2 regions of the Enterobacter sp. I4 genome follow, and region 1 is predicted to be linked to the other one. Evidence: predicted binding sites of a transcription regulator. Region 1 holds the regulator's gene; the other holds the start of a gene.

What was found. Region 1 encodes PhoB, which activates phosphate uptake and scavenging genes when phosphate is short. Its sites were predicted from a motif close to CTGTCATAAAACTGNCNNAT; they were not measured.
Region 2: the regulator PhoB is predicted to act here: its motif matches at 5,819-5,838, upstream of pstS (phosphate ABC transporter substrate-binding protein PstS).

The regions. Positions count from the first base shown of each region.
Region 1 covers NZ_JALBUO010000002.1:167,594-175,254, reverse strand. The annotation lists gene mak (fructokinase) at 1-330, shown strand, start outside; gene sbcC (exonuclease subunit SbcC) at 419-3,550, opposite strand; gene sbcD (exonuclease subunit SbcD) at 3,547-4,752, opposite strand; gene phoB (phosphate response regulator transcription factor PhoB) at 4,940-5,629, shown strand; gene phoR (phosphate regulon sensor histidine kinase PhoR) at 5,651-6,946, shown strand; gene brnQ (branched-chain amino acid transporter carrier protein BrnQ) at 7,356-7,661, shown strand, end outside.
Region 2 covers NZ_JALBUO010000002.1:1,201,311-1,208,971, forward strand. The annotation lists gene atpG (F0F1 ATP synthase subunit gamma) at 1-47, shown strand, start outside; gene atpD (F0F1 ATP synthase subunit beta) at 79-1,461, shown strand; gene MOQ06_RS18040 (F0F1 ATP synthase subunit epsilon) at 1,482-1,901, shown strand; gene glmU (bifunctional UDP-N-acetylglucosamine diphosphorylase/glucosamine-1-phosphate N-acetyltransferase GlmU) at 2,209-3,579, shown strand; gene glmS (glutamine--fructose-6-phosphate transaminase (isomerizing)) at 3,820-5,649, shown strand; gene pstS (phosphate ABC transporter substrate-binding protein PstS) at 5,927-6,967, shown strand; gene pstC (phosphate ABC transporter permease PstC) at 7,096-7,661, shown strand, end outside.

The sequences.
Region 1 (7,661 bases):
TTTGCGACGGACTACCACCGCCTGAGCGGGCAACCGCTGAAGGGGAACGAGATTATGCGCCTGGTTGAGGAGCAGGATCCGGTGGCCGAACTGGCGCTCAGCCGCTACGAAATGCGGCTTGCAAAATCGCTGGCGCACGTGATCAATATCCTCGATCCCGACGTAATTGTGCTGGGTGGCGGCATGAGCAACGTCGACCGGCTGTACGCGACGGTGCCGACGCTGGTGAAACAGTGGGTATTTGGCGGCGAGTGTGAAACCCCGATCCGCAAAGCCGTCCACGGGGATTCCAGCGGCGTGCGCGGCGCGGCATGGCTATGGCCGGAATAAAAAACGCACGCTACGGTTTTTGATGTTTGTTCCCTCTCCCTTTGGGAGAGGGCCAGGGTGAGGGCACCAGACCGCACCGACCCACCATTTACCGCACCGCAAACTCTCGATCCAGCCTGCTATACCCCAGCCCGTTGATCTTCTTCACCTTAATCTGTACCGGAATGCGCTCTTTCATCGCCTCTACGTGGCTGATCACGCCGATGGTTTTCCCGGTGGCGTTCAGCGCGTCGAGCGCGTCCAGCGCGGCGTCCAGCGTTTCGCTATCAAGCGTGCCGAACCCTTCGTCCAGGAACAGCGAATCAATCCGCGTTTTGTGGCTGACCAGATCGGAAAGCGCCAGGGCCAGCGCCAGGCTGACGAGGAAACTCTCGCCGCCGGACAGGGTACGGGTATCGCGTACCGCGTCCGCCTGCCAGGTATCGACCACCTCCAGCTCCAGCGCGTCGCTCGCTTTACGCTGCAGCAGATAGCGGCCATGCAGGCGGTTGAGCTGCTGGTTGGCAAGCCACACCAGGTTATCCAGCGTCAGCCCCTGGGCGAATTTACGGAATTTATCGCCGGTGCTGGAGCCTATCAGCGAGTTAAGGTAGCCCCAGTCGTCGGCCAGACGCGCCGCCTCTTCAATCTGCTGCATGAGCGCCTGCTGGTGCAGACGGTTATCAGCGTCCTGCTTGAGCTGCTGGCGGATCTCACCCTGATGGGTGGTATTGTCCCGAAGCTGCTGCCCCAGCTGCTGTAGCTGCGCCTGAAGGCTTGCGGCATCCGTGTCCAGCCCTTCCGGGCGCAGCGCCTGATGCGCCTGAAGCTGCTGACCAGCCTGCCCGGAAAGCGCCGTAGCCTGCTGGAGCTGATTTTCCAGCGTCTGCTTTTGCTGCTCAAGCCGGCGGATCGTCGCCTCATCCAGCAGGGCGGAGAGAAACGCCTCCCGGTCGGCGAAGCAGCTCTCGGCCAGCGCGGCGCCGAACTGTTCCTGCGAATGCTGTAGCCGCTCGCGCTCGAGCGTCTCCTGCTGCTGTAAGGTGGCGAGCTGGCTTTGCAGCGACAGGCATTCGTCGTGGATCCCGCGCCAGTTCTCAGGAATGGCCGCCTCGGCTTCCGCGCCCTCGGAGACCGGCAGCGTATCCAGCAGCGGCGTCAGGGCGTTAATACGTTCCTGAATCACGCCGTGCTGGGTCTGCTTTTCCTGCCACCGGGTATATTCGGCTTCGCGCGCGCTGAGCCAGGCGCTTTCCTCACCTTCATCGGGCATGCTGAGCGACAGCGGCCGTAGCGAGGACGCCAGCGCCTCACGCGTCGCCGCCAGCTGCTGCTGGTACTGGCGCGCCTGACCTTCTTGTTCATTGAGCTGATTTTGCAGCGTCAGGCGCTGGCTGAGCTGATAAAGCTGGCGCTCGTACTGCTCCTGCTCGCTCATCCAGGGGGCGATATCATCCTGTATATTCAGCGCTACGTTCAGGGAAGTGCAAACCTCAAGCCACTCTTTAGTGAGCGCTTGCTCTTCCTGAGAGAGCGTCGTGGCTTCCTCTGTTTCTCGCTGGATCTGTTGGGCCAGCGCATTCACCTGCCCAAGCACCAGCAATCCTTCGTCCTTAAGCGCGGCAACCTCTTTTTCCAGCGCGTCACGGCGGCGCTGATTGTCGGTCAGCTCAAGCGACTGATACTCCACTACGGCCGGATGTTCGCTTGAACCGCAGAGTGGACAAGGCTTACCCGCTTCCAGCCGTTCCCGATAGTGCTCAAGATCTTTGATTGTCGCTTCACGCTCGCAGAGCGTTTTAAGGTCGGCGAAGTGCTGGTTTTTCTCTTTATACTGCTGCCGGCGCAGGGTCAGCGTTTCGTTGAGTTTACCCTGCTCAGCCTGCGCCTTTTGCAGGCTTTCCCCATTCTGGCGCAGCCGCTTTTGCAGCGGCTGGTAGCGAGCGTGAAGCGCGGTCAGGCGCTGACGGAGCGCCCGGGATTGCGCCTGTTGCTCCATGGCCGTCGCGAGCGCCTCAGCCGTCAGCGTAAGCGCGCTTTCCGGCATGTCAGCCAGCTTCTGGCGGAGCTCCGCAATGCGCGCCGACTGGGACGCGAGCTGATTTTTATCGCGGCTCAGCTGCGTAAAATTCGCTCGCCAGCCGGCCATCTCCTGGCCCCACAGACGAAAGCGATCGTGTTCGGTCAGCCACTGCGCCAGCGACGCGTGCTCTGCCTGCAGGCGTTCGCGTATACCCAACGCGCCGTTGCGGATACGCGAGCGCAGCGCCGCTCTGTCGAGTAAGCGAGTATTTACCTCGACAATCCGCTGCGTCGTTTGCGCCAGGCGGGTGGTCTGCTCCTGCTGGCGCTCCCACAGCGGCCGCAGCTGGGCGGCGGGCTGAGCCAGCCGGAGCTTCGCCAGTTCAGGCGCGGCATCGGCCAACGCCCGTTGCGCCTGCTGCTGCGAAGCGGCCGCGCGCTGCTGTTCACGAACCAGCTCGTCGTTGCGCGACAGCCACTGAAAATCTTTCTGTTGGCTCTGCTGTTGAGCCAGCAGGGTTTTCTCTTCGTCAGTAAGTGCCTGCAAACTTTGCTGCAACTGCTGCTGTTGTTCTTCGCTCAGAAGCACCACGCCAGCGGCCTGGGCTTCGCACCTCTCCAGCGCGCCGCGTGCCGCCTTGTGTTTTTCAAAGACCGTGGCGGAAATCTGGCCGTAAATTTCCGTGCCGGTCAGCTCTTCCAGCAGCTCGGCGCGATCTCCCGGCTTAGCGTTCAGGAAGGCGGCAAACTGTCCCTGAGAGAGCAGCATTGAGCGGGTAAAGCGGCCATAGTCCAGCCCGGTCAGTGCGGCGGTTTGTTCCAGCTTATCCGTGACTTTATCCGCCAGGATTTTGCCGTCTTCGCAGCGGGCCAGCTCAACGCGCGGTGCCTGCAGGTTTCCGTCCGGCTGGTTGCGGGCGCGGTTCTGGCTCCAGAAAGCGCGATAGGCGACGCCTTTAACCTCAAACTCCACCTCCGCCAGGCATTCGGCGGTATCGCGCGTCATCAGGTCGTTTTGCGCCTGGGAGACCTTATTCAGGCGCGGCGTTTCGTGGTAAAGCGCCAGGCAGATGGCGTCCAGCAGCGTGGTTTTCCCCGCGCCCGTGGCACCGGTAATGGCAAACAGCCCGTTGCTGGCGAACGGCTCAGCGGTAAAGTCAATTTTCCACTCGCCCTTCAGCGAGTTCAGGTTTTTCAGACGCAGGCTCAGAATTTTCATGCGTTTTCTTCCTCGTCATGAAGGGTGTGCAGAGTCTGTGCAAACAGCTCGTTAAGCCTGGTGCGCCTGGCGTCGTCCATCTCTTCATGCGCCAGCCGCCGCTCGAAGACCTCTTCAACCCGAAGTTCGCTAAGCGTTTCGCGCCGGGCGCTTAGCAGCGTTTTCTCGCGCTGCTCGCGGCTTCGGCGCACCAGCAGCACTTCTACGGGCAGCGCTTCCGTCAGCGCCTGGATTTTGCGCTGCATATCGTGCAGATACTCGTCGGTGGTAATCTCGATATCGAGCCAGACGGGCGGGTTATGTTCGGCGCCGCGATACTGCTCAAGCTGAGCGGTAATGGCGGCCAGATCGCCCTTCAGCACCGCCAGCGGCTGGGTGACGGGAACCTCAAGGCTCTCCACGGCGCTGAGTTTGCCCTCGGTAAAGCTCACCAGATGCACGCATTTTGCTTTGCCCGTTTCGTCGAAGCTGAGCGAAATGGGCGACCCGCAGTAGCGAATGTGCTCGCAGCCGCCGATGACCTGCGCCCGGTGAATATGCCCGAGGGCTATATAGTCGGCGGGCGGGAAGTTCTGGGCCGGGAACGCGTCCAGCGTACCGATGTAGATCTCGCGCACCGCGTCACTTTTGCTGGCACCGACGGTCGTGAGGTGTCCGGTGGCGATGACCGGAATGGCCTGTTCACCGCGCAGGGCGCAGGCCTCCGCGTGCTGGCGATGGTAATAGTCGGTGATGGCCTGCAATAGGTGCTGCTGCTTTTCACTGCCGGAAAGACCGGCCTGGCTCTGCATGATATCGCGCGGGCGTAAAAAGGGGATCGGACACAGCACCGCGCCCGGCGTGCCGTCGCGTTTTTTCAGGATCTGCGGCGCATGCCCGGCGCTGGCTACCACGGTGGTATTGAGAAACGCCAGAATATCGCGGGATTCATTCAGCGTCGCCACGGAGTCATGGTTACCGGCGACGATCACAAGGTGGCAGCCGGTTTGCTGGAGGTTAACCACGAAACGGTTGTACAGCTCGCGCGCATAGCTCGGCGGCGACCCGGTATCAAAGATGTCGCCCGCCACAATAATCGCGTCCACCTCATGGCTCCGGGCCGTCTCCAGCAGCCAGTTCAGGAACGCTTCATGTTCAGCGGCGCGGCTTTTACTGTAAAAATTTTGACCCAGGTGCCAGTCTGAGGTGTGAAGTATGCGCATAAGTGATCCGTGGCAAAAATAAGAAAGCAGGATTATAAACTTTCAGGGAACGGAAAATAACCGCTGTAATAAAACAACAGTTTGCTATTTACCGTGGTAATGTTTTTCATAAATCTGTCATAAATCTGACGCATAATGACGCCGCATTACAGACTTGTAACTTAAATACGATAAGACAGGGCAAAGTATGGCGAGACGTATTCTGGTCGTAGAAGATGAAGCTCCGATCCGTGAAATGGTGTGCTTCGTGCTTGAACAAAATGGTTTCCAGCCGGTTGAAGCGGAAGATTATGACAGCGCGGTGAACCAGCTGAATGAACCCTGGCCCGATCTCATCCTGCTGGACTGGATGTTGCCTGGCGGTTCCGGGTTGCAGTTTATCAAGCATATCAAACGCGAAGCGCTGACCCGCGATATCCCGGTGGTTATGCTGACGGCGCGCGGTGAAGAAGAGGATCGCGTGCGCGGTCTGGAAACCGGTGCGGACGATTACATTACCAAACCCTTTTCCCCGAAGGAGCTGGTCGCTCGCATTAAGGCCGTGATGCGCCGTATTTCACCGATGGCGGTGGAAGAGGTGATTGAGATGCAGGGGCTAAGCCTGGATCCTACCTCGCACCGCGTGATGACCGGCGAAAATCCCCTCGATATGGGGCCAACCGAATTTAAACTCCTGCACTTCTTTATGACACACCCGGAACGCGTTTACAGCCGCGAACAGTTGCTGAATAACGTCTGGGGAACTAACGTCTATGTCGAAGACCGAACGGTTGACGTCCATATTCGCCGCCTGCGCAAAGCACTGGAGCTGAGCGGCCACGATCGCATGGTGCAGACGGTCCGCGGCACGGGTTATCGTTTCTCGACCCGTTTCTGAACAATGACAGGAGTGTGACGCGTGCTGGAACGTCTGTCATGGAAAAGGCTCGTCTTTGAACTGATCTTATGCTGTATTCCGGCCTTCATTCTGGGGGCTATTTTTGGCTATCTGCCGTGGTTTTTACTGGTGGCCGTGACGGGACTGCTCGTCTGGCATTTCTGGAATTTACTGCGCCTCTCCTGGTGGCTGTGGGTCGACAGAAGTATGACGCCGCCGCCGGGAAGCGGAAGCTGGGAGCCGCTGCTCTACGGCCTGCACCAGATGCAGATGCGTAATAAAAAGCGCCGACGGGAGCTGGGAAGCTTGATCAAACGCTTTCGCAGCGGCGCGGAGTCGCTGCCGGACGCGGTGATCCTGACGACGGAAGAAGGGACGATCTTCTGGTGTAATGGCCTCGCACAGCAGCTGCTTGGCCTGCGCTGGCCGGATGATAACGGCCAGAACATCCTCAACCTTCTGCGCTACCCCGAGTTCACGCTGTATCTGAAAACGCGTGATTTTAGTCGTCCGCACAATCTGAAGCTCAATAACGGCCGCCATCTTGAAATTCGCGTGATGCCCTACAGCGATCGGCAGTGGCTGATGGTGGCGCGAGATGTCACCCAGATGCACCAGCTGGAAGGGGCGCGTCGCAACTTCTTTGCAAACGTCAGCCACGAGCTGCGCACGCCGCTGACGGTGTTGCAGGGCTATCTGGAGATGATGCAGGAGCAAACGCTTGAAGGTGCGCCGCGTGAGAAAGCGCTGCACACCATGCGCGAGCAGACGTACCGCATGGAAGGGCTGGTCAAACAGCTGCTGACGCTCTCGAAGATTGAGGCCGCGCCGTCGCTGGCGCTCAACGAGGTCATTGACGTGCCGATGATGCTGCGCGTAGTGGAGCGCGAGGCGCAAACCTTGAGCCATAAAAAACACACCCTGGCGTTTGAGGTTGATAACGACCTGAAGGTGCTCGGCAGTGAAGATGAACTGCGCAGCGCCATCTCGAACCTGGTGTACAACGCCGTAAACCATACCCCGGAAGGGACGCACATCGTGGTGCGCTGGCAGCATACCCCGGCGGGCGCTGAGTTTAGCGTCGAAGACAACGGGCCGGGAATAGGGTCTGAACACCTCCCGCGCCTCACCGAACGGTTCTACCGGGTGGACAAGGCGCGCTCGCGGCAGACCGGAGGCAGCGGTCTGGGGCTGGCAATCGTGAAGCATGCGGTGGGCCACCACGAGAGCCGTCTTGATATCGAAAGCACGCTGGGCAAGGGCACGCGCTTTAGCTTTGTTATCCCGGAACGATTAATTGCCAAAAAGAGCGCCTGACCGCGGGCGTGTCAGTCATGCTTTCCACGGGCCAGCCACTGCTGGCCCGTTTGCTTTGCAGTCAAGCGAAGCGCGGGTGAATATTATACGGTTGATGCTTTTTTGTTCGCATGATTAGCCATGGGTTTTTCTTATACATGGCATATTATGTTGTCCTGTATTTTCATGCTGGCATATTGTTCTGGTTTTACGATCCCTTCTTGCCTTTAAACGTTATAAGCGTTTAAATTGCCCCCCATATACTGTCAGACAGACTGTATTTGCGTGGTAAATCGAAAAACTATTCTTCTCCACGCCAGGACGGGAGCATTTCCCGCTGAAATTGAGCAAATTTTCCGCTGTATTGTCCCGTCAGGGATGGCGAAAAACTCAACGTTTTCAACACCACATCCACAGGCAGTAAGGTTTTATGACCCATCACTTGAAATCGCGTGACATTATCGCGCTGGGCTTTATGACATTTGCGCTGTTCGTTGGCGCAGGCAACATCATTTTCCCTCCAATGGTTGGCTTACAGGCGGGTGAACACGTCTGGACGGCCGCGTTTGGTTTTCTGCTTACTGCGGTGGGTCTGCCGGTATTGACCGTCATCGCGCTGGCGAAAGTCGGCGGCGGCGTGGACAGCCTCAGCACGCCGATTGGCAAGGTAGCTGGCGTTCTGCTGGCGACCGTGTGCTATCTGGCCGTTGGCCCGCTGTTTGCGACCCCGCGCACG
Region 2 (7,661 bases), 1.0 Mb from region 1:
TTACTCAGGAACTCACCGAGATCGTCTCGGGGGCCGCCGCGGTTTAACCAGGTTTACGAATTACGTAGAGGATTCAAGATGGCTACTGGAAAGATTGTCCAGGTAATCGGCGCCGTGGTGGACGTCGAGTTCCCTCAGGACGCCGTACCACGCGTGTACGACGCGCTTGAGGTACAGAATGGTAACGAGAGCCTGGTGCTGGAAGTTCAGCAGCAGCTCGGCGGCGGTATCGTGCGTACCATCGCCATGGGTTCTTCCGACGGTCTGCGTCGTGGTCTGGAAGTTAAAGACCTTGAGCACCCGATCGAAGTCCCGGTAGGTAAAGCAACACTGGGTCGTATCATGAACGTATTGGGTCAGCCAATCGACATGAAAGGCGACATCGGTGAAGAAGAGCGTTGGGCTATCCACCGCGCGGCACCTTCCTACGAAGAGCTGTCCAGCTCTCAGGAACTGCTGGAAACCGGCATCAAAGTTATCGACCTGATGTGTCCGTTCGCGAAGGGCGGTAAAGTTGGTCTGTTCGGTGGTGCGGGTGTAGGTAAAACCGTAAACATGATGGAGCTGATCCGTAACATCGCGATCGAGCACTCCGGTTACTCCGTGTTTGCGGGCGTAGGTGAGCGTACTCGTGAGGGTAACGACTTCTACCACGAAATGACCGACTCCAACGTTCTGGACAAAGTTTCCCTGGTTTACGGCCAGATGAACGAGCCACCAGGAAACCGTCTGCGCGTAGCGCTGACTGGTCTGACTATGGCTGAGAAGTTCCGTGACGAAGGCCGTGACGTTCTGCTGTTCGTTGATAACATCTACCGTTATACCCTGGCCGGTACGGAAGTATCCGCACTGCTGGGTCGTATGCCTTCTGCGGTAGGTTATCAGCCAACGCTTGCGGAAGAGATGGGTGTTCTTCAGGAACGTATCACCTCTACCAAAACCGGTTCTATCACCTCCGTTCAGGCGGTATACGTACCTGCGGATGACCTGACTGACCCATCTCCAGCAACCACCTTTGCTCACTTAGATGCAACCGTGGTACTGAGCCGTCAGATCGCGTCTCTGGGTATCTACCCGGCCGTTGACCCGCTGGACTCCACCAGCCGTCAGCTGGATCCACTGGTTGTTGGTCAGGAACACTACGACACCGCGCGTGGCGTACAGTCCCTGCTGCAACGTTACCAGGAACTGAAAGACATCATCGCCATCCTGGGTATGGATGAACTGTCTGAAGAAGACAAACTGGTGGTAGCACGCGCGCGTAAGATCCAGCGCTTCCTGTCCCAGCCGTTCTTCGTTGCGGAAGTATTCACCGGTTCTCCAGGTAAATACGTTTCCCTGAAAGACACCATCCGTGGCTTTAAAGGCATCATGGAAGGCGAATACGATCACCTGCCAGAGCAGGCGTTCTACATGGTTGGTTCCATCGAAGAAGCCGTGGAAAAAGCCAAAAAACTTTAACGCCTTAATCGGAGGGTGATATGGCAATGACTTACCACCTGGACGTCGTCAGCGCAGAGCAACAAATGTTCTCTGGTCTGGTCGAGAAAATCCAGGTAACGGGTAGTGAAGGTGAACTGGGTATTTTCCCGGGTCACGCACCGCTGCTCACCGCCATTAAGCCTGGTATGATCCGCATCGTTAAACAGTTCGGTCACGAAGAGTTTATCTATCTGTCCGGCGGCATTCTTGAAGTGCAGCCTGGCAGTGTGACCGTTCTGGCCGATACCGCTATTCGTGGCCAGGATCTCGACGAAGCGCGAGCCCTGGAATCGAAGCGTAAGGCTGAAGAGCACATTAGCAGCTCTCATGGTGACGTGGATTACGCTCAGGCGTCTGCGGAGCTGGCCAAAGCGATCGCCAAACTGCGCGTTATCGAGTTGACCAAAAAAGCGATGTAACACCGGCTTGAAAAGCACAAAAGCCAGTCTGGTTCCCAGGCTGGCTTTTTTTATGGCTTCGTCCAGGGTCTGAACTTTATTCATGCGGCAAAAAAATAGCTAACCTGTTGTCGCTGCTGGTTACTTACCGTGGGAATGCTATATTCCAGAGAAAAAGGGGTTTACTCTGCCCCTAAAGATGGCCTCAAATAGCCATTACAGGCCGATGTTGAACGTTTTAACACCACTCCATTTTTTTGCGCAAAATATGTAGAATTTTCAACATCAAAGGGTTTAACTTCTCACATAAATTACAGTCAGGACGCGTATGTTGAATAATGCGATGAGCGTGGTCATCCTTGCCGCTGGCAAAGGCACCCGCATGTATTCCGATCTTCCTAAAGTGCTCCACACACTGGCAGGAAAGCCTATGGTGAAGCATGTCATTGATGCAGCAAATGAATTAGGTGCCAGCCAGGTACATCTGGTTTATGGCCATGGCGGTGATTTGCTGAAAAAAACGCTGCATGACGATAAGCTCAACTGGGTGCTACAGGCAGAACAGCTGGGTACCGGTCATGCAATGCAGCAGGCTGCACCCTTCTTCGCCGATGACGAAGATATCCTTATGCTCTACGGCGACGTCCCGTTGATTTCCGTAGAAACCCTGACTCGCCTGCGTGAAGCCAAACCGCAGGGCGGCATTGGGTTGCTAACCGTTGTACTGGACGATCCGAGCGGCTATGGCCGTATTACCCGTGAAAACGGCAACGTGACGGGAATTGTCGAGCATAAAGATGCCAGCGAAGCGCAGCGTAAAATTCAGGAGATCAACACCGGTATCCTGATTGCGAACGGTGCCGATCTGAAGCGCTGGCTGTCGAAGCTCGACAACAACAACGCCCAGGGTGAGTACTACATTACCGATATTATTGCGATGGCGTACCGTGAAGGGCGTGAAATTGCCGCCGTTCATCCGGCACGCATCAGCGAAACGGACGGGGTTAACAACCGTTTGCAGCTGTCCCGCCTTGAGCGTATTTACCAGGCCGAGCAGGCTGAAAAGCTGCTGCTGGCGGGCGTGATGCTGCGCGATCCGGCGCGTTTCGATCTGCGCGGCACGCTGGCCCACGGGCGCGACGTTGAAATTGATACTAACGTTATCCTGGAGGGTAACGTGACGCTGGGCAATCGCGTCAAAATTGGCGCCGGCTGCGTGATTAAAAACAGCGTTATCGGTGACGACTGCGAAATCAGCCCGTACAGCGTGGTGGAAGATGCGCATCTTGAAGCGGCGTGCACCATCGGTCCATTTGCGCGTCTGCGCCCAGGCGCCGAGCTGCTGGAAGGTGCTCACGTGGGCAACTTCGTCGAGATGAAAAAAGCGCGTCTGGGCAAAGGCTCCAAGGCTGGTCATCTGACCTATCTGGGCGATGCAGAAATTGGCGATAACGTGAACATTGGTGCAGGTACCATCACCTGTAACTATGACGGTGCCAATAAGTTTAAAACCATCATCGGCGACGACGTGTTTGTTGGCTCAGACACGCAGCTGGTGGCGCCCGTCACCGTAGGTAATGGCGTGACCATTGCTGCCGGAACGACCGTAACGCGCGATGTAGCGGATAACGAGTTAGTGTTAAGCCGCGTGCCGCAGGTACATAAGCAGGGCTGGAAACGCCCGGTGAAGAAAAAGTAACGACAATCTACACCCCTCACCCTGACCCTCTCCCCATAGGGGAGAGGGGAACTGAATGGTGCGGTTTTCACCCTCTCCCCTGTGGGGAGAGGGCTGGGGTGAGGGGATAATATAATCCTCCCCCCACAGGCAGTACCCATAACAATAACCCCACTCTCTACAAGGCTCGGGGCGCCCGGAAAGGGCAAATACAGGTCAGCGACAACGCATGGCATAACGCCATAATCAGGAAATCTAACTATGTGTGGAATTGTTGGCGCAGTTGCGCAGCGTGATATTGCTGAAATCCTTCTCGAAGGTTTACGTCGTCTGGAATACCGTGGCTATGACTCTGCCGGTCTGGCCGTTGTTGATGCAGAAGGTCATATGACCCGTCTGCGTCGTCTCGGTAAAGTGCAAATGCTGGCCCAGGCCGCGGAAGAACATTCCCTGCACGGTGGCACCGGTATCGCGCATACCCGCTGGGCGACCCACGGCGAGCCGTCGGAAGGCAACGCGCACCCGCATGTGTCTGAACACATCGTGGTGGTGCATAACGGCATTATCGAAAACCACGAACCGCTGCGCGAAGAGCTGAAAGCGCGCGGCTATACCTTTGTCTCTGAAACTGACACCGAAGTGATTGCTCACCTCGTACACTGGGAGCTGGCACAGGGCGGTACGCTGCGTGAAGCGGTGCTGCGCGCTATCCCTCAGCTGCGCGGCGCTTACGGCACGGTAATTATGGACTCCCGCGATCCGTCCACGCTGCTGGCTGCGCGTTCCGGTAGCCCAATGGTGATCGGTCTGGGCATGGGCGAAAACTTTATCGCCTCCGACCAGCTGGCGCTGCTGCCGGTTACCCGCCGCTTCATCTTCCTGGAAGAGGGCGACATTGCGGAAGTTACGCGTCGCAGCGTGACCGTATTCGACACCAAAGGCGAGCAGGTTAAGCGTCAGGAGATCGAATCAAACCTGCAGTACGACGCGGGCGACAAAGGCGCCTACCGTCACTACATGCAGAAAGAGATCTACGAGCAGCCAAACGCGATTAAAAACACCCTGACCGGGCGCATCAGCCACGGTGAGGTGGATCTGAGCGAGCTGGGCGCAAACGCCAACGAGCTGCTGGGCAAGGTTGAGCACATTCAGATCGTGGCCTGCGGTACCTCTTACAACTCAGGTATGGTCTCTCGCTACTGGTTTGAATCTCTGGCGGGCGTGCCGTGCGACGTGGAAATCGCCTCTGAATTCCGCTATCGCAAATCCGCGGTGCGTCGTAACAGCCTGATGATCACCCTTTCCCAGTCAGGCGAAACGGCGGATACCCTGGCGGCGCTGCGTCTGTCTAAGGAGCTGGGCTACCTGGGCTCGCTGGCAATCTGTAACGTGCCGGGCTCCTCGCTGGTGCGTGAGTCCGATCTGGCGCTGATGACCAAAGCGGGCACCGAAATCGGCGTGGCCTCCACCAAAGCGTTTACCACTCAGCTGACCGTTCTGCTGATGCTGGTGGCAAAACTGGCGCGTCTGAAAGGCCAGGATGCTTCCGTTGAGCACGACATCGTGCACGGCCTGCAGGCGCTGCCGAGCCGTATCGAGCAGATGTTGTCTCAGGACAAACGCATTGAAGCGCTGGCTGAAGACTTCTCTGACAAACACCATGCCCTGTTCCTGGGTCGTGGCGATCAGTACCCGATTGCGCTGGAAGGCGCGCTGAAGCTGAAAGAGATCTCCTACATCCACGCTGAAGCTTACGCCGCAGGGGAACTGAAACACGGCCCGCTGGCGCTGATCGACGCGGATATGCCGGTTATCGTCGTGGCACCAAACAACGAACTGCTGGAAAAACTGAAATCTAACATCGAAGAAGTGCGCGCCCGTGGCGGTGTTCTGTATGTCTTCGCGGATAAAGATGCCGGTTTCGCCAGCAGCGACAACATGCACATCATCGAGATGCCGCATGTGGAAGAGGTGATTGCGCCGATCTTCTACACCGTACCGCTGCAGCTGCTGGCTTACCACGTCGCGCTGATCAAGGGCACCGACGTTGACCAGCCGCGTAACCTGGCGAAATCCGTTACCGTAGAATAATCCTTCCAGGCTCCACCATCCGGTGGGGCCTTTTTTATGACAATCCGTCATTTTCAGCTATTTTATCAGTGTCACATAAAGAAAATATTACTGAAAACAGGCTGTCATGTTATCTGGTAATCTCTTGATAAATAAAGAGAGTTTGACTTGTTTTTAAGTGAAATTTTCTTTGTCATAAAACTGTCATAATTCGTACATTTATCTGTCACCTGTTTGTCCTATTTTGCTCATCGTAGCCACTTAAACAATGATTTACGAAATCCTTGCAGGAGACATTATGAAAGTTATGCGTACCACTGTCGCAACTGTTGTCGCCGCGACCTTATCTCTGAGCGCTTTCTCTGCCTTCGCAGCAGCAAGCCTGACTGGCGCTGGTGCAACCTTCCCTGCGCCGGTGTATGCCAAATGGGCGGATACCTACCAGAAAGAAACCGGCAACAAGGTTAACTATCAGGGTATCGGCTCCTCCGGTGGCGTAAAACAAATTACCGCGAATACCGTTGATTTCGGCGCATCCGACGCTCCGCTGTCTGATGAGAAACTGAATCAGGAAGGCCTGTTCCAGTTCCCGACCGTGATCGGCGGCGTTGTGCTGGCCGTTAACATCCCTGGCCTGAAATCAGGCGAGCTGGTGCTGGACGGCAAAACCCTGGGCGACATCTACCTGGGCAAAATCAAAAAATGGGACGACGAAGCCATCACTAAGCTGAACCCGGGCGTTAAGCTGCCTTCGCAGAATATCGCTGTGGTTCGCCGTGCCGACGGTTCTGGTACCTCCTTCGTATTCACCAGCTACCTGGCGAAAGTTAACGAAGAGTGGAAATCTAAAGTGGGCTCCGGCTCTACCGTTAACTGGCCAACCGGCCTGGGCGGTAAAGGCAACGACGGCATCGCCGCGTTCGTGCAGCGTCTGCCTGGCTCCATCGGCTACGTAGAGTACGCCTACGCTAAGCAGAACAATCTGGCCTACACCAAACTGGTCTCTGCTGACGGCAAACCGGTTAGCCCGACCGAAGAGAACTTCGCCAACGCCGCCAAAGGCGCTGACTGGAGCAAATCCTTCGCTCAGGACCTGACCAACCAGAAAGGCGACGATGCATGGCCAATCACTTCCACCACCTTCATTCTGGTCCACAAAGATCAGAAGAAACCTGAGCAGGGTGCTGAAGTGCTGAAGTTCTTCGACTGGGCATACAAAAACGGCGGCAAACAGGCTAATGACCTGGATTACGCTAGCCTGCCAGACAGCGTGGTTGAGCAGATTCGTGCTGCATGGAAAACCAACGTGAAAGACAGCAGCGGTAAAGCACTGTACTAACAGGATATAGTTAACGAAGATGGCGGGCGGCGCTAACGCCTACCCGCCCTACGGTTCAGACTGTAGGCCCGGTAAGCGCCAGCGCCACCGGGCATATTCGTAAAACGTCTCAAAAAGAAGAGTAATTTATGGCTGCAACCAAGCCTGCATTTAACCCTCCGGGTAAAAAAGGTGACATGATTTTCAGCGCCCTGGTCAAACTGGCTGCGCTGATTGTGCTATTGCTGCTGGGCGGCATTATCGTGTCCCTGATCTTTTCTTCCTGGCCGAGCATTCAGAAATTTGGTTTCTCCTTCCTGTGGACCAAAGAGTGGGATGCGCCGAACGATATCTACGGTGCGCTGGTGCCGATTTACGGCACGCTGGTCACCTCCTTTATCGCCCTGCTGATTGCCGTTCCGGTGAGCTTCGGTATTGCCCTGTTCCTGACGGAGCTGGCACCCGGCTGGCTGCGGCGTCCGCTGGGTATCGCCATTGAACTGCTGGCGGCCATTCCAAGCATCGTTTACGGCATGTGGGGTCTGTTTATCTTTGCTCCGCTGTTTGCGACGTACTTCCAGGAGCCGGTGGGTAACGTTCTCTCTGCCGTTCCGTTTGTGGGGGCGCTGTTCTCAGGCCCGGCGTTCGGTATCGGTATTCTGGCGGCCGGGGTGATCCTCGCCATCATGATTATTCCGTACATTGCGGCGGTAAT